One region of the Pseudoduganella sp. GW821-FHT11H04 genome, then DNA from elsewhere that is predicted to be linked to it. Evidence: predicted binding sites of a transcription regulator. Region 1 holds the regulator's gene; the other holds the start of a gene.

Region 1 (10,368 bases):
GCCCAGTGGCCGTCTGCGCCGAAGATGGCCTGCCCTGCGTCCTGGTGCTGCACGCTGTAGCCCAGCGGCTCCAGGCAGGCTTTGTAGAATTCCACAGCGCGCGGCAGGTCACGGGTGGCGATGGATACGTGGTCAATCATGATGCTCTCCTTTCAAACGACGAGCGATCATCTTAGGCAGTGCGCGCGAAACGATTTCCCGATTACGTGCAGGGCCGTGGGAAATTTTTTCACTTCCCTTTATGCTAAGCTCTCCCGCCTACACATCGCTGGAGGAAAAATGAGATTACTCATATTGGTCGCCGCCTTGGCTGCCTCCGCTGGCGCCGCTGGTGCCGATATCGATCCAGATCCCGCCTGGCGCTGCACAGCGAAACATTACGGCGCTTTCCTTTCCCCTTCCGGCAGCTCGGCTAAATGGCCTGTGCTGAAATCCTTGCCGGAGCATTTGCGCGGCAAGAGGTCCATGCTGCTTACCACCTCTGGCCTTTTCGCCGGCGGAAAGGCGCATGTCATGTATGTTGATCCCAAATCGGGCAACGCCTATATCGAACAAACCGCCGGCACGCCGGACACCGTGGTGATCTTCGGCCCACTGCCAAGGATCACCTGTGCCGATCCCGCAGCCACCGACATCCTCGATCTCGCGCACTTCTTCATGGATACGTACGCGGACGACGTCACAGCTGGCGACCGCAAGGCGCTCGCCAACCGCTATTCCCGGCGCGGCGCCATTTTCATTGGCGGGGAATGGAAAGAAGAGATTTCGTTCGACAAGCTGTCCGGCGAATATGCGACGAGCTGGAAGCCGCCCGTCACGTTCCGCTGGCAAAACCTGGCATTTGAAAAGCTTGGCGACCAGGCGGTGATGATCACTGGCGGTGTCGCGCGCAGCGACAAAGCTGGCGTAGAGTCCTTCTCGCATTCCTACGCGGTCCTGCTGGTGAAGGAGGACGGCGTACTGCGCATTCGTATGGAGAGCGGCGCGCCGCCAGCCAGGCCGCAGCTCAGCAAACGGTAACAATTTAGTTCATGTGTCACTGGATTATTGATCTATTATCTGCATATGGCGATCTCATTACTGCTTGCAGCAGCGCTGGGCGCTGCACCCGTTGACCCGGATCCGATCTGGCGTTGCACAGCCGCGCACTACGGCCACTTCGTGTCGCCTTCCGGCACGCAAGAAAAGTGGCCCACCGTGCCGAAGTTGCCGGGAAACCTGCGCGAAACGCGCCAGATCAACCTCAACTCTCCCGGCATGCTACCCGGCGGCCGCGCGCACATGATGTACATCGACACCGTTGCCAAAGTCGTTTACATCCTGCAGACTTCCGGCCCGCCAGAGTCCGAAGTCGTCTTCGGCCCACTGCCGCCAGTCGATTGCCCTAAAGAGTGACTGCGCTGAAAGCGTTCGGACTCGCGGTCCTCTTTGCGTGCGCCTGGTTCGTCGGCGTCATGGCCGTCCTTGGCGGCGGCACGCCATCGCCTCTAACTCACGCCATCATCTTGCTCGTGCCACTGTTTGCTTGTAGCCTGATACAACACAAGCTGACACGCAACATTCCGTTGCCGCCGATGCGCAAGGTGATCCAAACTAGCGTCGCTGCCATACTTGCGCCAGTGCTTACGACTGCCCTGATCTGGTTCGTTTGGATGGTCGTTCTCGGGCACAGCGAGTAAGCATCATGCCCACCATCATTTCGCATGCAGCTATCCCGCTGGCACTCGGCGTAGCGCTCGGTTCGAAACGGATTTCCCGCAGGCTGCTGGTCGCTGGGATGCTTGCGTCCATGGTGCCTGACCTGGACGTGGTCGGGCTCAAACTCGGCATCGAATACGCCAACCAATTCGGTCATCGCGGCGCATCGCACTCGGTCATGTTTGCACTTGCCTTGGGAGCCCTGGCAGCCTTGGTGGCGCCGTGGTTCCGCGCGAGATGGTGGGTTGCGGGCGCCTTTGTGGCGGCCGCCTGCGTCTCGCATCCATTGCTCGATATATGCACGACTGGAGGCCTCGGAGCGGCCCTCTGGTGGCCGCTGTCGGATCAACGATTGTTCTTCCCCACGCAGTTCATCAAGGTCTCGCCTTTGACTGCGGATCGCTTCCTCGGACCTGACGGAATCGCGGTCATCAAGTCTGAAATACTATGGATTTGGCTGCCATGTTGTTCAGTGGCATTCGCGGCCTACGACATGCGGACGCGACTCCCCTCGTTTCACGTTACCGAGAATGGCATCTTCAAGCCAACCTCCATAGCCCGCGAGCTGGTTTTCTACGGAATTGCTGCTGCGTTGGTCGTGGTTTGGCACATGGTCGGCAGTGGCCATTTGACGGGCGCAGTTGGATTGTTTGCAGCCTTTGCAATCATTCGCTACTTCCAAATGCGAAAGCTCGGGCCGGATGGAGAGCCGATTGTCGCAGTCAAGGATGGGGTGCTGCTATTCCGAAATCCAGGATTCCAAAAAACCGTAGAGTCCATCCCACTGGAAGACATCGAACAAGTTAAAGTCTACGGCCAGGAAAAGAATCGGCACTATCGCTTTCTACTTAAAGGCCAGGATGCAAAAGACCTTTCGCTATTGCAGAACAACGACGCAGAACAAGCCGTAATCGCTTTCCTGCGACAGACCCTGCAAGAAAAAGTGTTTGTCGCCAAGGCGCCCGAAACCTTCTTCGAAAAGGTTCGGGGCGAACAGGCTTAAAGCGTCAGCTTGGTTTCGAACTTCGAGCAGTTCATGGCGAACAGGCTTTTGACGTTGATGACGTTGTGGTGGGAGGTGAAGACGCGGCGGGTGAAGGCGCTGTATTCTTCCATTGATTCCACTGTGACGATCAGGTGGAAGTCGAATTCGCCCGCCACCTCGTAGCAGGACATTACCTCGGGTTCGGACCGCATGCGGTGTTCGAATTGTTTGAGGATGTCGGTGTTCTGCTTCTCCAGCTCAACCGATACGAAAACCGTCAGCGGGCGGCCCGCAAGCGCGCGGTCGACCAGCGCGACGGCTTTCACCAGCACGCCGTCAGTGCGCAGCTTTTCGATGCGGCGCTGGCAGGTGGCGACCGATGAATGCACGCGCTCCGCGATCTCGCGCAAAGGCGTGCTGGCATCCTCTTGCAGGATATTGAGGATGCTGCGGTCGATCCGGTCCAGTTCCCTCATGCGAGGTGGCGCAGGGGATGCGCCCAGGCCGGCCAGCATGGTTCGAAGAAGCGCGCCACCATCGTGGGCGTGACTTCGGCCAGCGTCGCTGGATTCCACTTCGGCTGGTTGTCCTTGTCGATCGCCAGCGCGCGCACGCCTTCAAAGATCTCGCCGTGTTCGAAGTTGCGGCGCACGAGATTACGCTCCATGCGCAGGCAGTCCGACACGCCCAGCGCGGCGCCGCGCTTGAGCAGTTCGTGGGTCACGCACATCATCAGCGGGGAGCGCAGCTCCATCGCCTTCAGCGACTTCTGCGCAAAGGGCGAGCTGTCGCCGCGCAGCGATTCCATAATGGCCGGCACCGAGCCTGCGGCGAAGTGCTTGTCGATCAGCGCGCGCTGCGCTTCGAGCTCGCTGTCGCCGGCGAAGGCGTTGTGCGGGCCGGCGAAGACAGCGATCGCGTCGCGCAGCGATTTACCGGGTGTGGATTCGACCAGCGCGGTCAGGGCGGCCAGCTCAGTCTCCGGCACGAAGTAATCGGCCAGGTCCAGGTAGAGGGCATCAGCGGCGCCGACGGTCAGGCCAGTCAGGCCGAGCCACATGCCCAGCTGCCCCGGTGCGTGCGACAGGAAATGGCTCCCGCCCACATCGGGGAACAGTCCAATATTCACTTCCGGCATGGCCATCTTGGTGCGGCCGGTAACGATGCGCACGCCGCAGTCAGGGCCGCCTTGCGCGATGCCCATGCCGCCGCCCATCACCACGCCATCCATCAGCGCCACGTAAGGCTTTGGATAGAAATGGATCAAGTGGTTCAGTGCATATTCTTCGGTGAAAAAGTCTTCCAGCAGCGCGCTGTCGCCTTGCGTATTGGCGCGGCCGACATCGTAGAAAAAGCGGATATCGCCGCCTGCGCACAGGGCGCGTTCGCTGGTGCTCCGCACAACCACGGCGGCCACAGACGCGTTATCGCGCCAATCCAGCAGCGCCTGGGTCATTGCGCGCACCATGTCGAGGGACAAGGAATTGAGGGCTTTAGGGCGGTCCAGCGTGATGAAGCCGGTGCCGTTGGAGATATGGGTTTGGACGTGTTCGCTCATGCAAATATTTTAACCGCAAAAAAGGGCGCCAATTGCGCCCTTTGGTGTGCTACACGGCCAGTCCTTTACATGGCGGTGGGTGGTGCTTCGTACGTATCCGGGAAATGCTTGATGGCCGCATGACTGTGGTTCTGCACACGGTCTTTGTATTTCATGACCTGGCGATCCAGTTTATCAATCAGGGTATCGATGGCGGCGTAGAGATCTTGCGACAGGCTTTCGACGTAAACAGTTTTGCCAGACATGCGCAGGTTGATTTCCGCTTTCTGACGTTTCTCTTTCTCGGTGAGGTTATCTACAGTCAGGATGACAGCAATATCGATTACTTGATCGAAATGGCGCTTGACTCGTTCCAGCTTGCTCTGCACGTACTCGCGAATGGCCGGGGTCACTTCGACATGATGTCCACTGATGGTGAGATTCATACACACTCCTAAAGATGATGTCGCTCTCGAGTTCGTGTACGCCGAAACGCACAGAGGAACCCATGCACTGCACTACAAAGATTTGCGGAGGCTTACCGGAGGGATTTTCAACGCTTCTCGATATTTGGCAACAGTCCGTCGCGCAATCACCATGCCTTGTTCTCCCAGCATGTCCGCAATCTTACTGTCGGATAAAGGATTTTTCGGGTCTTCTGCTCCTGTCAGTTGCACGATCAGTGCCCGTATCGCAGTCGATGAAGCTTCACCCCCAGCTTCGGTCGCGACGTGGCTACCAAAGAAATATTTCAACTCAAACATGCCATGCGGGGTGAGCATATATTTTTGAGTTGTTACGCGAGAAATAGTGCTCTCGTGTAGTCCCAGTGTATCAGCAATTTCACGCAACACAAGGGGCCTCATGGCGACCGCGCCATGGCTGAAAAAATTCTTTTGTCTTTCTACTATCGCTTCCGCGACGCGCAGGATGGTGTCGAAGCGCTGGCGCATATTCTTGATCAGCCACTTAGCTTCCTGCAGCTGGCCGTTCATCTGCGACTCGCTTTTGCCCTGCTTGAGCAGGTTGGCGTACAGCGCGTTCACACGCAGGCGCGGCACCACGTCGTTATTCAGCATGACCAGCCAGCCGCCGCGGCCCTTCTTCACGATCACGTCGGGCACGACGTAATCGGAATCGCCCGATGCGAACTCGGCGCCCGGGTGCGGGTTGCACTGGCGGATGACGCACTGCGCTTCGCGCAAATCTTCGTCGTCGCAGTCGAGGGCTTTTTTCAGTTTGGTGAACTCGCGCTGGGCGAACCATGCCAGGTGCTTCTCGACGATGACCAGCGCCATGCGGCGCGTCACCATCGGCACGCCTGGCATGCGCTTGATCTGCAGCGCCAGGCATTCGGAAGCATTGCGTGCGGCCACGCCGGCCGGGTCAAAGCTTTGCAACAGCACCAGGCTGCAGCGAAGGTCATCCAGTTCGATTTCCAGCTCGGGCGGCAGACGCTCGTGGATTTCTTCCAGCGGCTCTTCCAGGTAGCCATTGTCGTCCAGCGCGTCGATGATCATTTCCATCAGGGCGCGGTCGCGCGGCTCCTGTACGGTCACTCGCATCTGTTCCAGCAAGTGTTCGCGCAAGGTGCAGCCGGAAGCTTCCAGCTGCGGGCGGCTGTCTTCGTCGTCGGCAGATTTGCTGCCGGAGCTGGAACTCCAGTCCGTGTCGTCGCTGCCGTTGCCGCCCTCGCCTTCGCCGCCTTCATAGGCGTCGCCTTCGGAGGCTGCGGCCGGGGCTTCGCCACACTCGCCCGGCGCACTTTCCTGCGCTGGCGTGGCGGGGCCTTCGGTGCCATTGCCGCTACCCTGGCTGATGGCGCCATCGGCCAGCAGCCGCACAGAGTGGTCGAGCGGATCGTCAAGACGCTCCAGCATCGGATTGTCGCCGAGCAGCTGTTCCAACTCCTGGTGCAGCTCCAGCGTGGACAGCTGCAGCAGGCGGATGGATTGTTGCAGCTGCGGCGTCAGCGCCAGGTGTTGCGAGGTTCGCAGTTGCAGTGTTTGTTTCATGGCCTTCGCTTACATGCGGAAGTGTTCGCCGAGATAAACGCGGCGTACGGATTCATTGGCAATGATGTCGTCCGGGCGGCCCGAAGCCAGCACGGCGCCCTGGTTGATGATGTAGGCGCGGTCGCAAATGCCGAGGGTCTCCCGTACATTATGGTCGGTGATCAGAACGCCGATGTTGCGCTCCTTCAGGAAACGCACGATTCGTTGGATTTCGATCACGGCGATCGGGTCGACGCCGGCGAACGGTTCGTCCAGCAGCACGAAGCGCGGATTGGTAGCCAGTGCGCGCGCGATCTCCACGCGGCGGCGCTCACCACCGGATAGCGACAGGGCCTGGTTCTCGCGCAGCTTCTCGATCTGCAAGTCCGCCAGCAGGGCTTCCAGGCGCTGGTCGATTTCGGCTTTGCTAAGCGCCTTGCCGTCGACCTTTTGGATCTCCAGCACGGCGCGGATATTCTCTTCCACCGTCAGCTTACGGAACACCGAAGCTTCCTGCGGCAGGTAGGACAGGCCCAGCGTAGCGCGTTTGTGGATCGGCAGGCTGGAGACGTCGGTGCCGCCGATATCGATGGTGCCGGCGTCCGAGGCCACCAGGCCCACGATCATGTAGAAGGAGGTGGTCTTGCCGGCGCCGTTAGGACCCAGCAGGCCCACCACTTCGCCGCAATCGACTTGCAGCGACACGTCGTGCACTACCTGGCGCTTGCCGTAAGTTTTCTGGAGGCCGCGCACGACCAGCGTGCTGGCGCAGGAATTTGCTTGCATGCTTACTTCTTCTCCGACGTGGTAGGAGGCGTGGTTGTAGCCGATGCCGCGGCCGACGCTGCGGCCGATGCCGCGGGCGGCTCGGTGCGCGAAGGCTGGATCACCATGGTGCCACGGCCGCCGCCCGGCTTGCTCTCGCCGGTTGCGGTATTGCGCACGCTGAAGAACTCCTTACGGCTGTCGTAGGAAATGAACTCGCCCTGCACTTCATCATTCTGCTTGCCGCCTTCCAGGCGACGGATGGTGGCCTTGGTGAACATCTTCACCAATTCGACCTGCTCGTCGTATTCGATTCGGTCGGCATCACCTTCCACCCACTGGTCGCCAGCGCCATCACGCTTCTGGCGGAAGGTGGCCTTCTTACCGTCACCGAACAGGGTCACCTGCTGGAAGCCTTCCGGCGACTGCTTGACGAAGGCGCGTTCGGCGGTCATGGTCAGGGTGCCGCGCGAGAGCTTGACGCCGCCCGACAGGATGGTGATCTGCTTCACGTCATCGATATCCATCGAGGCGTAATTGATGACGGTAGGCTTGTAGGAGTCGGCCTTTTCGGCCAGCGCCGGCTCGGCTGCGCAAAGCAGCAGGGCAGCCGACAACAGTAGTCGTTTCATATTCATTCCTTTTTATTGTGCCTTCGGCGGCAGCACCAGCGTGCCAGCGCCTTGCAGGTGCATTTCGCGCGTTGCGTTATTGGCGCGCATGCTGTTGGCCGAGGCAGTCGTGGCGCCGATTTTCATCTTCACCGGGACGTCGGTTTCCATGCGGTCTTCGTCAGGGAAGACCACCAGCTTTTCCGTTGCCATATGCAGCGCTTGCGCGTTCGGCGCCGGGGCGCGGTCGATCGTGACCTTGCCGTTCAGTGTGACCCGGCTATTTCCCTGGTCCACGCGCGCCGTCTCCGACAGGATCTCCATCGGCGGACGCTCGCTGGCCAGGCTATGAACACGCGGCTTGTCGATCACGGACGAATCGTCGATAGGACGATGCGTCAGCTTGTCGCCGGCAATGATATAGCTTGGCTTGCCATCCTTCGACATGTGGACGAAGGAAAAATTCTCGATGATGTAATCCGGCTCATTGGCGCGCTTGTCGGCCTGCATCTGTTCACCCGCGCGGTTCAGCAGTTCGAGCAGATAGAAGCTGCCGAGCGCCGCCAGCAGCACCAATATCATGCCGACGGAAAGGCGGAAGCGGTGGGCTATCCTCTGGTTGCGCATCGCTCGATCCTTTTACACCAGGAACTGCGCCATTACGCGCTCGTAATTACCGGTTGCGTGCAGCACGAATTCGCAGGCTTCACGCACCGCACCGCGGCCGCCCGCAGCTTCCGTGATGTAGTGGGCATGCTGATGCGCTTCCTTGCGGCCATTCGGCACGCTGACGGCAAAGCCGACACGGCGCAGCAGTGGCAGGTCCACCACGTCGTCGCCGATGAAGGCGACCTGCTCTTCTTCCAGCCCCAACTCGTTCAGCAGGGCCTTGAATGGGGTCAGCTTGTCATGACCGCCCTGGTGCACGTAATCGATACCCAGGTCCTTGGCGCGCGCCAGCACGATAGGCGTGCGGCGGGCGGAAATGATCGCGGTCTTGATGCCGGCCTCCTGCAGCAGCTTGATGCCAAGGCCGTCGTGCACGTTGAAGGTCTTCACCGACTCGCCATCGGCGCCGTAAGTCAGGCTGCCGTCCGTCAGCACGCCGTCCACGTCGAAGATGAACAGGCGTACTTTGGCAGCGCGCGCGACCAGGTCTTCACGATTGAGCGTCATCAGATCACCTTGGCGCGTGTCAGGTCGTGAATGTGCAGCGCGCCAACCAGCGTGCCGTCCGGGTCCACCACCAGCATCTGGTTGATGCGGAATTCTTCCATCACCGCCACGGCGTCAACCGCCAATTGGTCGGGGCCGATGGTGCGCGGGTTCAGGTGCATGACGTCCTTGATGACGACCTTGGTGAAGTCCTGCACCTTCTCGATCATGCGGCGCAAATCGCCGTCGGTGAACACGCCGACCGGTTTGTTCGCCGCATCGACGATGGCGGTCATGCCCATGCCCTTCTGCGTGATTTCAAGCAGGGCGTCCGGCAGGCGCGTTTCCAGGCCCACGGCCGGAATGGCGCCGTCCTTGCGCATCACATCGCGCACATGGGTCAGCAGGCGGCGGCCCAGGGCGCCACCAGGGTGGGAACGGGCGAAATCTTCTTCCTTGAAGCCGCGCAAGTCCAGCAGGGTCACGGCAATCGCGTCGCCCAGCGCCAGCGTGACGGTGGTCGATGCGGTCGGCGCCAGGTTCATCGGGCAGGCTTCCTTGGCTACCGATACGTCCAGGTGCACGTCGGCGATCTTGGCCAGGCTCGAAGTCGGCTTGCCAGTCATGGCGATCACGTGGCCGCCCATGCGCTTGACCACAGGCAGGATGGCCATCAGTTCGGCCGCTTCGCCGGAATAGGAAATCGCGATCACCACGTCTTCCGGGGTCACCATGCCCAGGTCACCGTGCGCGGCTTCAGCCGGGTGCACGAACAGGGCCGGGGTGCCGGTGGAGGCCAGGGTGGCGGCGATTTTCTTGCCGATATGGCCAGACTTGCCAATGCCGGAAACCACGACGCGGCCCTTGCATTGCAGCAACAGGGACACGGCCTGGCCCACAGTCTCGTCGTTCGCCAGACGCGCATTCAGCGCGGCCAGGGCGTCCGTCTCGATCTGCAGGGCCTCGCGCGCCAGTTCCAGGGCACGGGTTGCGGTCTTGGCATCAAAAGATTTCAGCATTGTTTTTTCATGGGTTACACTCATGCCCGAAGTATAGCCGAATTAGATAAGCAAAAAACTTGCCAGACAAAACAACAACGGATGTTCACGCCTCTTGAACTGACTCTTCTCCTCTTAGGCAGCGCCGTTTTGGGCGTGGTTGCCTTCCGTATGATGCATTTGCCGCCGATGCTGGGCTACCTGGCCGTCGGCATCCTGCTGGGCCCCCATGCCATGGGGCTGGCGGAGCAAAGCCACGCCACCGAGCTGCTAGGCGAGTTCGGGGTGGTGTTCCTGATGTTCTCGATCGGGCTGGAATTTTCCCTGCCCAAGCTGATGGCCATGCGCTCCATCGTGTTCGGGCTGGGCATGGCCCAGGTGGGGCTGACCATCGCCGCCACCATGCTATTTGGCTGGATCATCCATTTCCTGTTGCCGCCCTCCATCCACCTGGGGTGGCAGGCTTCGTTCGCCCTGGGCGGCGCACTGGCCATGTCTTCCACCGCGATTGTGGTCAAATTGCTCACAGAGCGGCTGGAATTGGAAAGCGAGCATGGCCGCAAGATCATCGGCATCCTGCTGTTCCAGGACTTGGCGGTGGTACCCCTGCTGATCCTGATCCCGG
Region 2 (10,368 bases), on a different contig from region 1:
CGCCTGGGCATGCGCGATTTCGACCAGGCGCTGGCGGTGCTGGCCAAGCAGGATGCCAAGCATGGCAAGGAGCCTGAGCTGCACATCCTGAAGGGCCAGGTGCTGCTGGCCAAGCAGGACCCGGCGGGCGCCCGCGCCGCCTTCACCAAGGCGGTTGAACTGGCGCCGACCAGCTACCCTACCGTGGTCGCCCTGGCCCAGCTGGAACTGGTGGAGAAAAAGCCGGAAGCGGCGCGCGCCCATATGCTGAAGCTGCTGGAGCGCGACAAGGGCAATGTGGGGGCAATGACTGCCATGGCCCAACTGGCCGACGGCGCCAAGAAGCGTGAAGAAGCGGCGCAATGGCTGGAAAAGGCGGCTGCCGTCGATCCGGAAGCGCTGGCGCCGTCCGTGCGCCTGGCCGGCTATTACATCCAATCGCGCCAGCCGAACAAGGCGGTCGAGCATTTGCGCAAGGTGCTGGTGACCCATGCTTCCGTGCCGATCGTGCTGGAATTGATGGGCCGCGCCCAGCAAATGTCGGGCGACTTGCCTGGCGCTTATGAAACCTTCAGCAAGCTGGCTGGCGCGATGCCGAAAGCGCCACAACCGCAGCTGTTCCTGGCCGGTGTCCAGGTGCAAAAGCAGGACTTGTCTGGCGCCCAGGCCAGCGTCAAGAAAGCGCTGGGCCTGGCTCCCGACTTTATCCCGGCCTACCTAATGCAAGCCGACCTGGCCCTGCTGCAAAACAAGCCTGACGATGCCTTGGCCGTCGCGCGCGGCCTGCAGAAATCGCAGCCTAAGCAAGCCGCCGGCTTCGTGATGGAAGGCGAGCTGCAGATGAAGCTCGGCAAGCCGGCCCAAGCCGTGACGCCCTACCAGCAAGCCTTTGCCCTGCAGGCGCGCCCGGAACTCTTGATGAAACTGGCGAGCGCGCTGCGCGGGTCCAATCGTGCGGCCGAGGCTGATGCCCAGGTCGCTTCTTGGCGCAAGGCCCACCCGGACGAACCGTTGGGCATGATGTACTCGGCCGAGCTCAGCATCGCGGCCAAACAGTACAAGCAGGCCATTGGCCAACTGGAAGCCGTGATCGGCAAGGCGCCGGATAATGTGGCTGCACTCAACAACCTGGCCTGGTCCTACCAGCAGGAAAAGGACAAGCGCGCCCTGCCGACGGCGGAAAAAGCCAGCCAGCTGGCGGGCGAAAACCCGACCGTCATGGACACCTTGGGCTGGATTTTGGCTGAGCAAAACCAGCTCGACCGTGCGGTGCCCATGCTGAAGAAGGCCAGCGATCTGGCGCCCAAAGCCAGCGAGATCCGCGGCCACTATGCGGCCGCGCTCTGGAAAAAAGGCGACAAAGCCGGCGCCCGCAAGGAATTGCAGGAAGCCATGACCGATACCCGCTTCGCTCAAACCGAAGAAGCACGTAACTTGCAAAAGCAGTTTGAATAAGTAGCAACTCTTCGCCCCCCGCGCCATCTGCTGCGCGGGGGCATTCCCCTCTGCATTCGTTGTTTATTTGAAAACAATGGAGTCTTTTTCGCAATAACCGCGTGCCGGGTATTGTGTGTCGAACGCCTCCGTGCCAACATGAGATGTTGGTATTTTTTACATAGCTCGCTTGCATTTCGATACATTTTCGTCTCGGCATCAATCGTGCGCGCATTGCCCACCGGATTGGAATGCACTATATTTTGCCGATGAGTCCGGTGTCCGCGCCGCTCGCTGGACTCATTGGTAAATGCTCGCCGAAAGGCTAGCGGGTGCCAAAGGAGGATAGAGCCATGAATGGAACAGCTGTCCCAGTGCTGGAAGGTGAGCCCGTCAGGGCCATGCCAGCCGATTCCCATGCCCATGCGCGCGCCACGCTCGAAGACCTGCTTCCGGAGAATATGGAAGATCTGGTCACCGACGAAAAATCTTTTGGTATCCGCATGATTGATACGCTCGAAGGCCGAAGCAAGGCCAGCTTGCTAATAAACAAGATGTACTCCTGGCGAGGTTATGCCGGGACCCATAAACTGACCGACGATCCGAACCGGATCACGCTCACCGCCAGCGACAAAGGCGAGGTAGTCGGCACCCTGACGCTAGGACTGGACTCTTCAATCGGCATCATGGCCGATGAAATTTTCAAGGAAGAAGTCGACACGGTGCGCATGATTCCGGGCGCCCGTGTGTGTGAAATCACCAAGCTGGCATTCGACAATGGCGGCAGCAAATCGCAGATGGCTTCGCTATTCCACCTGTCGGTGATTTATGCGCGCGACTTGCACAACTGCACACATATCTTTATCGAGATCAACCCGCGCCATCGCCGTTTTTACGAAGCCATGCTTGGCTTCAAGCGCCTGGGCGAGTTGAAGACCAATCCGCGTGTCGACGCCCCTGCTTACTTGCTGGTGGTGGACCTGGCCTATGTTTCTGAACAGATCGAAAAGCTGGGCGGCCAGGGTGCGGACGCGGCAATGGCAGCGCGCTCGTTTTATCCAATGTTCTACTCGCCGCGTGAAGAGCGCGGCATTATCAGTCGCCTGAAAAACATTCAATAGCGGGGAGCCCTATGGCGGACGCCTTCTCATTCTCGTATGACGTGGCGTTCTCGCGAAATATTGGTTGGGTGACCCCGGACGAACAGGCACAGCTCAAGAATAAGCGCGTGGCGATCGCCGGCGTGGGCGGAGTCGGGGGCGTGCATTTGCTGACCCTGGCCCGCCTGGGCATTACGCACTTTCATATTGCAGATTTCGATGCCTTTGATATTGCCAACCTGAACCGACAGGCGGCGGCCTTCATGTCGACCATGGGCCTGCCCAAGGCCGACGTGGCGGCGCGCATTGCGCGCGACATCAATCCCGAGGCGCAGATCGAAGTGTTTGGCCAGGGCGTTGACGCCGGCAATATGGCGCAGTTCCTGGATGGGATCGACCTCTACATTGACGGGCTCGATTTCTTCGCCTTCGATGCGCGACAGCAAATGTTTGCCATGTGCGCGGCGCGCGGCATTCCCGCCGTAACGGTGGCGCCGCTGGGCATGGGCGCCGCTTGCATGACCTTCATGCCGGGCGGCATGACGTTTGAAGAATACTTCGGCTGGGGCGACCGGCCGGAATTGGAGAAGGCGCTGCGCTTCATGGTGGGCGTGGCTCCGGCGGGCCTGCACCGGCCTTATCTCGTATGGCCGGAAGCGGTCAACCTGGCCGAACGGCGCGGGCCTTCGACCATCATGGCCTGCCAGCTTTGCGCCGGCGTGGCGGGCACCCAGGCATTGAAAATCCTGCTCAAACGCGGCACGGTACTGGCCGCCCCGCGCGGCTTCCAGTACGACGCTTACCGCGACAAACTCGTGCGCACTTGGCGCCCAGGCGGTCATCGAAATCCATTGACGCAACTAGCATTGCAAGTGGGCAAACGCGTGTTCGCCAAGGCCCTGCTCAAGTAGTGACTGTCGTTGATAAAAGCTCTATGTCGAAAAAATTGACAACGCCAAATCGCTCATCCCGCTTGTCTCACCTAAGTAATTGAAAATTCGCGACATTCAAAAGCTGGCCCGATTAATGCTTAATAGCTAACAGCGCACAGATACATCATGAAAAAGCGAATTCCAATTTAAATGGAGAAACACATGATTAAGTTTAAGAAACACCTGCTGGCACTGACCTTAGCAATTGGCAGTGCACCAGCATTTGCAGGCTATGTCGGCGGCATCAATATTGGTAATGCAGGCACGCCGCACTTCGAAGCTGCTGAAGTTTATGAGCGCTTTGTTTCCGACTACAGCGGCGGTACCGCTCCAGGCGCAACGACCTTGGGAACCGCGGGCGTTCCATCGTTCGGCGCTGGTGCGCAGATCGCAGGTTATGGCCGCGTCAACTCGATTAACGGCAACCTGAACTACTGCCAGGGCGGTCCACTTACTTGTGAACTGACTTTCCGCTTCTGGGGCTTCACCGCTAAGGCAGGCGGCAGCCCAACCGACCTCGACTTCACCGGCGGCTTCGTGAATTTCTACGTCGGCACCGGCGCGACGATGGACTTTAATCCGTTTGCCAACGCCACTGAAGCACAATTACTGTCCCAAGCGACCAACGGCACCCTGTGGCTGTCACTGGCCGGGTCCGACTTCCTGGACCTGTTGTCTGGCCGGACCGGTACCCTGCAAGCGACCGGTACCAATTTCGGTTCGGGCTCGACCGATTCCGGTACCGGCATCGGCCAGCTGAACATCATTGGCGGCCTGGCTGCAGTGATCGCGGCACTGGATACGAACGCGGTCGACAACCATAAAGGTTGCGTCCTTGGTTCGACCTGCTCCGATTTCGACCTGACTACGTCGTTCAGCCTGGTCGGCCGTCCACCTGCTGGCTACCTGCCTCTAGCCGGTGTGGCCTCGCTGGCTGGCCGCGTTGCAGCGGTTCCTGAACCAGCAAGCCTGGCACTGATGGCCCTTGGCCTGCTCGGCCTTGGCACCATTCGCCGCCGCCGCGCCAAATAAGCAGTAGGCGCAAACTTTGCAAAGCCCGTCTTGCGAGTCGGGCTTTTTTCATTGGGAGAGGGGAATGACGGCAACACCCGATTTCATTGTCCGGCTTGCCGAGACGGGCGCGCTGGCGCCGACAGCCGATAACGGCCAGGCTTTCTACATCGATTGGGACGGCAGCGCTTTAGGACTGGCCTTTGCGCAGCGGCATGCCGCCACCGCTGTGTTTGGCCCGGAAAGTCATGCCACCTTGCTCGGCATCGGCGGCGTCGCGCAAAATATCAGCGCCGCGCTCGCTGCCAATGGCCTCGACGCTCAATGGCATTGGAGCGCGGCGGGCGAGCAGCCGTATGGCACCCTGGCGCTGCCTTCGCAGCCGGGGCACTTCAACGCGCCGGCAGGACCGGCGGCGCGGCACACCAATCGCTTTCCCTACCGTACCGATCCCTTGCCACCGACCCTGCTCGACATGCTGCGTGCCAGCAGCGAAGGCAGCAACCGGATTTCGGTGCTCACCGATGCGGCGGCCAGGAAGCAATTGGTACAGCAGGTGCGTGCCAGCGCCGAAGCGCGCTTTTGTAATCCCGGCTTGCACCGCTGGCTGTTCGACTGCCTGCGCCATACACCGGATGAAGTGGCGCGGGGCGACGGCCTCGATATGAAGACGCTGGGCTTGCCGCCCGGCGGTGACGCGTTGATGCGCTTCATTTCCAACTGGGAGCGGATGGCCACCTTGAATCGCTTTGGCATGTACAAGCTGATGGCGCTGGCTGAGATAGGCCAGATCTCGACCGCGCCGGCCCTGGTCTGCATCTCCGGAGGAAGCGGCCGGGGCGACGTGATCGATGCCGGGCGCTTGCTGACGCGCGTGTGGAGCGAGATGAATCTGGCCGGCGCTGCGGTACAGCCGTTTTATGTGGTCCCGGACCAGCTGAACCGCCTGCATGAGGGCAGCTTGCCCGCAGGTTTCGAAGGCAAGATCAGTGCGGTCGAAGCGGCAGTCGGCGAGCTGCTGGCGCTGTCGCCGGGCCAGCAGCTGCATATGATCTTGCGCGTGGGCTTGCCGACGGTCGACCCGGTGCGTTCACGCAGGCTGCCGCTGGACAAGATATTGCGTCAAAGAGTTTTCAGTAAAGATTTGGCATCGTCCAGCTGAGGGAAATCCTTGGTATCGGCAAGCAGCCGATCGAGTTCCTGGCGGGCGGCTTTCTTGTCGCCCGCCTGGTTCAGCGCAAACGCCAGGTGATAACGCGGTTCCGGCATTGTTGGGGCAAGCTCAACTGCTTTTCGCAGCAGCGGCAGGGCACGCTGGACATCGCCTTGCTGCGCCAGCATCCACCCAAGCGTATCAATGATCCCGGCGCTCTTCGGCGCCAGTTTCATCGCCCGCTCGGCCGTGGCCAGGGCGCGCGGATCCTTCTGCGCCTGGTAAGCCAGGGCCAGGTTGTTGAGCACGGCCGGATTGTCCGGGTCGGATTTGAGCACGAGTTCAAACAGCGCGGCAGCGGGCTTGTACTGCTTATCAACCAGCGCGCTTTCGCCCATATAGATCACGATGACCGGATCAGTGCCGTGCTCCTTCTGCCATTGCATCAGCCTGGCGTCCGATTCCTTGCCCTTGCCTAAAGACCTCATCGAAGAGGCTAGCCGGACCGCCAGCAATGGCGTCTCAGCCAGGGCAAAAGCGCGCTCATATGCCTTGAGCGCGGCCTCGGGCTTTTTTTGCGCCGTCAGGATGGTGCCCTCCAGGATCAGCGGCTCGGCCGCTTTCGGCGCGACCTCCTGGATCTTGCGCGCCAGCGACAGCGCTTCATCAGTCGGCCCCTTCAACATTGCCAGTTCCAGCTGGGCATAGCGTGCGGGCAGGGAGGTTGGATCCACCGCGAGCGCTTTCTTCAGCTCGCCCTCGGCTGCCGGCAGGTTTTTCAGTTTGGCGTGGACGGAAGCCAGGCGCAGGTGCGGGTCGGCCGACTTCGGCACCACATTGACCAGTTTGCTATAGGTCTCGAGCGCACCTTGTGCATTGTTGGTGGCGAGCTGGGCCTGGCCCAACAGGTCGAGCACTTCGGCATCGGTTGGATGCTCGGTCTGCAGCTTGCGCAAAAGGGTGATGGCCTTGGCCACTTCCTTGGTGCGAAGGTAGTGCGTCGCCAACATCCGCGCCGGACCGACTGCTTGCGGATTGGCGGCGTATGCCTTTTCGAGCCAGATCCTGCTTTGTTCCGGGCGATTCTGGCTCGTCTCCAACTGCGACAGCGTCACCATCGCTTCGCTGTCCCGCTGGTTTTTCTCAACGAAGGCCGCCAGGCGCTTCCTTGCCGCATCCACTTGCTTGTCTTGCACATCCATCAGCGCCAGGTTGCGCACCGGCACCAGCAAGTCCGCCTTTAGGCTGGCTGCTTTTTCGAAGCTGGCGCGCGCCGCGGCGCGGTCGCCTTTGCTGATGTAGACGCTGCCTTCCAGATTGCGCGCCGTGGCGCTCTGCGGTTGCGCCGCAATCAGCTTCTGTGCCGCCGCCAGCGCCTTGTCGTAATGCTTCAGCCGCAGCTCGGTGGTGACCAGGGTAGTCGCCGTCTCTTCCGATTTCGGATCGAGCGCCGTGGCCCGTTCCAGCTCGGCGACGCCGCCTTGCTGGTCGCCCTGGCCCAGCTTGGTCATGCCCAGCGAGGTGTGCAAAGCGGCTGTCTGCGGCGCCAGCGAGCTGGCCTTCTCGAAGTACTGCCGGGCTTTGCCGAAGTCGCCTGAGCGCATCGACGATTCGCCGGCCAGTGCCAGCAGCTGGGTGTCGTCGGTATCACCCTTGAGCAGGGGCGTCAGGGTGGCGGCAGCATCCAGGGGCTGGCGGTTTTTCAGCTGGATCTGCGCCAGCAGCTTGAGCGCGTACTTGTTGTTCGGGAAGCTGGCGAGGTAGAAGCGCGTATGCATTTCGGCTTGCTCGAAATTGCCCATCGCTGCCGAGGCCGAGCCTAACAGCAGGATCGAGGGCAGATGGTCCGGCACCGCGCTCAGCACTTTTTGCAGCGACTCCTGGGCGGCCGGGTAATCGCCCTGGGTGAATTCAAGCAGGCCTTGTGCGAACAAGGCCATCGGTGCGTTAGGCGCGAACTTCAGTACTGCCTCGATGTCGGCCTGCGCCGCTTCGAAATTCTTGGCGCCGATTTCCAGCACGGCGCGTTCAACCCGGGCATTGATATGGTCGGGTTTGAGCTTGATGGCTTCGCCGAAGGTGGCGAGCGCCTCCGCCGGTTTGCCTTGGGCGCGCAGCAGCCTTGCCTTGAAGAAGGGCACCGACGCATCCTTGGGGTTGGATTTGGCCGCCTCGTCAGTGAAGCGAATCGCGCTGTCTAAGTCTTTGTTCAATGCCGCTACGCGGGCCTTGCCGATCAGCGCATCGATATAGCCCGGCCGGGCCGCCAGCGCTTTTTCGAACGACTCCTGTGCGTTGGCCGCCTTGTTCAGTGCCAGCCAGGCGTCGCCGCGCGCGGCCAGCAGCTCGGGACTTTGCTTCGCCGCATTGCTTTCGTCGATCGCCTTCTGTGCCTGGCCTTGCGCGTTGAGCGCCTTGACCAGTTCCGGCGCCGTGCGTGCGCTGTCCATGCCCAGGGTTATTGCCTTGCGCACTTCCTTCTCGGCCGTTACGGGATCTCCAGTGAGGTTGTAGAGGCGCGCCAGTTGTACGCGCACTTCGGCGTCTTCCGGCGCCTTGAGGGCGGCGTTCTTCAGCTGGATCAGGGCCGCCTCGAAATTGCCTTTCTCCTGGTATTGACGGGCCTCTGCCATCAGCGAAGCACTGTTGTCGTTGCGTCCGCAGCCGGATAGTCCGGCGCCAAGCAGCAGGCAGGTGAGCAAAAGGGAGGCACTTACAGCTGGGCGGAGGGCGCGACGCGGCATGACTCATTTCCTCGGTTGGGCGCCGCGCTGCGCTAGGCATGCGGCAGGGTTGGCACAACTTTAATAGTTGTCAATAATATCTCACGGAATGGCTAATTTCCCTACGTTTCCAGTACTGTTGCAAAAAAAGCTACTGGAATTGCGGGGACGCTGAATACTCGTGGAAGGTGCGCCGGTACAGGCGCTTTACCTTGAGCACATAATCGCGCGTTTCCGCATAGGGCGGCACGCCGCCGTAACGCTGCACGGCCTGCTCACCGGCGTTGTAGGCGGCCGCCACCAGGGTCACGTCGCCGCGGAAATTGGCCAACAGCCAGCGCAGGTAGGCCATGCCGCCGCGGATGTTCTGTTCCGGGTTAAAGCTGTCGCGCACATTGAAACGCTGGGCGGTGGCCGGGATCAGCTGCATCAGGCCGCGCGCATTCTTGCTCGAGACGGATTGGGGATTGAAGCCCGACTCGACGGCGATGATGGCCATCACCAGCTCAGGGTCGAGACCGAAGCCGGGCGCCAGTCGCTCGACCAGCGGGCGCACCCGCTGCGCTGCTTCGCTAAAGACGGGCGCCGGGCCATCGTCGTCCAGCAGCAGGGCCGGCTCGGGCGCCATGCAGTCGGGCAGGGCGGCGTCCGGTGCGGCCGGCAGCAGCGCCTGCATGCGCGTGCCGGCGGCATAGCCTTGCTCGGCGGCCAGGCCAAACAGGCGCCAAGCCATGCGGTCATCATGCGGCACGCCTCGGCCGTTGGCATACATCCAGCCCAGCGCATATTGGGCGTCGGGGGCGCCCAGGCGGGCAGCGCGGCAGTACAGCGCTGCGGCCTGGTCCAGGTCACGCGTCACGCCTTCGCCGTGTTCCAGGCGCTGGGCTTGGTCGAAAAGGGTGGCGGCATTCTGCGCGCAGGCAGCGTGGGCCAGCAGGGTGGCCGCCACGACAGCTGGAAATCGCATGCAAGCTCCGGTGCAAAGCGACGACCCAACAATTGTAGCGTCGGGGCGCTGGCAGTTGCTGCCGTTATGCGGGCGCGCCTTGCGAGTTTTTCGGCGTCAAAAATGCCTTATGGAACAGGTGGCGCGCCAGGCGCAGCGGTGGCATGCGCAGCCAGTTGCCGCGTACATACAGGAAAAAGTCGGCAAGTGCAGCGCCGGCGCCGCGGCAGCTGGCGTGGTGCGGCAGCAGGGAGCGCAGGAACAGCGCATCCATCACGGCTTGCAGGGCGGGCGCCGGGCCGTCCGGCGCCAGGGCCGCGAAGGTGGCGGGTGGTACCGGCGTGCCGAGCAGCATGCTGCTATAGCGCAAGCCGTAGAACATGAAGCGTTGCAATTCCAACTGGCGCGCTCGCGCCGGCAGCGCTTCCCAGAAGCCCGTCTCGTGCTGGCCGAAATGGGTCAGCAGGCGGTGCAGGTCCCACAAGTCACGCATGCCTTTGTCGAATTCGCCGTCCGCGAACAAATGGGTGGCGCTGTGCAGCACCATATCGAGCGGAGACAGGATGGCGGCGCCGGGCGGCGCCGCGTCGCCAGTGAGCTGCCGGGCGGCTGCGCGCAGCAAGCGCGCATCGGGGCGCTGGGCAGCCGTGCGCGGCAGGATGGTGTGGTGCACATCGATCGAGGTCTGGCGCAGCATATGGGTCATGGGCGGGAGCTCATGCATCCATTCGCGGTAGTAGCGCTGGTCATAGGCGTCGTGCAGGGTACCGACCCAGCCGTGGGACATGAGGGCCGCTTCCACTTGGGGCAGGCTTTCCTCCGGCACCAGGATGTCGATGTCGGAGAACAGGCGGCCGGCGGCGGGCGGCAAGCCGGCTGCGGCATAAGCGCCGCCCTTGAGCAGCAGGAGCGGCAGCCCAAGCCCCGCCAGCGCCTCGCCGATCAGACGGATTTCCCAGTAGGTGGCCTGGCTGTGGCGGCGTGCCTGCACCGAGTTCCACCACAGTTGCTCGCGTGCTTGCGGCAGGGCTTGCGCGAGCATGCCGTGCTGCTCCAGCCAATAGTGCAGGGTGGCGCCGAGGTTGGCGCT

What was found. Region 1 encodes sigma-54, which starts transcription at its own class of promoters, with help from an activator protein. Its sites were predicted from a motif close to TGGCANGNAANCTGCTTT; they were not measured.
Region 2: the regulator sigma-54 is predicted to act here: its motif matches at 3,529-3,546, upstream of AC1RTP_RS09400 (PEP-CTERM sorting domain-containing protein).

Annotation. Positions count from the first base shown of each region.
Region 1 covers NZ_JBXARE010000010.1:84,503-94,870, forward strand. The annotation lists gene AC1RTP_RS20535 (VOC family protein) at 1-140, opposite strand, end outside; gene AC1RTP_RS20540 (hypothetical protein) at 280-1,020, shown strand; gene AC1RTP_RS20545 (hypothetical protein) at 1,066-1,395, shown strand; gene AC1RTP_RS20550 (metal-dependent hydrolase) at 1,685-2,701, shown strand; gene AC1RTP_RS20555 (Lrp/AsnC family transcriptional regulator) at 2,698-3,159, opposite strand; gene AC1RTP_RS20560 (enoyl-CoA hydratase/isomerase family protein) at 3,156-4,241, opposite strand; gene hpf (ribosome hibernation-promoting factor, HPF/YfiA family) at 4,307-4,666, opposite strand; gene AC1RTP_RS20570 (RNA polymerase factor sigma-54) at 4,739-6,235, opposite strand; gene lptB (LPS export ABC transporter ATP-binding protein) at 6,245-7,000, opposite strand; gene lptA (lipopolysaccharide transport periplasmic protein LptA) at 7,003-7,611, opposite strand; gene lptC (LPS export ABC transporter periplasmic protein LptC) at 7,624-8,217, opposite strand; gene AC1RTP_RS20590 (KdsC family phosphatase) at 8,230-8,766, opposite strand; gene AC1RTP_RS20595 (KpsF/GutQ family sugar-phosphate isomerase) at 8,766-9,788, opposite strand; gene AC1RTP_RS20600 (monovalent cation:proton antiporter family protein) at 9,846-10,368, shown strand, end outside.
Region 2 covers NZ_JBXARE010000003.1:500,517-510,884, forward strand. The annotation lists gene prsT (XrtA/PEP-CTERM system TPR-repeat protein PrsT) at 1-1,434, shown strand, start outside; gene AC1RTP_RS09390 (N-acyl amino acid synthase FeeM domain-containing protein) at 1,767-2,534, shown strand; gene AC1RTP_RS09395 (ThiF family adenylyltransferase) at 2,546-3,424, shown strand; gene AC1RTP_RS09400 (PEP-CTERM sorting domain-containing protein) at 3,608-4,477, shown strand; gene AC1RTP_RS09405 (nitroreductase family protein) at 4,542-5,618, shown strand; gene prsT (XrtA/PEP-CTERM system TPR-repeat protein PrsT) at 5,579-8,353, opposite strand; gene AC1RTP_RS09415 (lytic transglycosylase domain-containing protein) at 8,484-9,299, opposite strand; gene AC1RTP_RS09420 (nucleotidyltransferase family protein) at 9,364-10,368, opposite strand, start outside.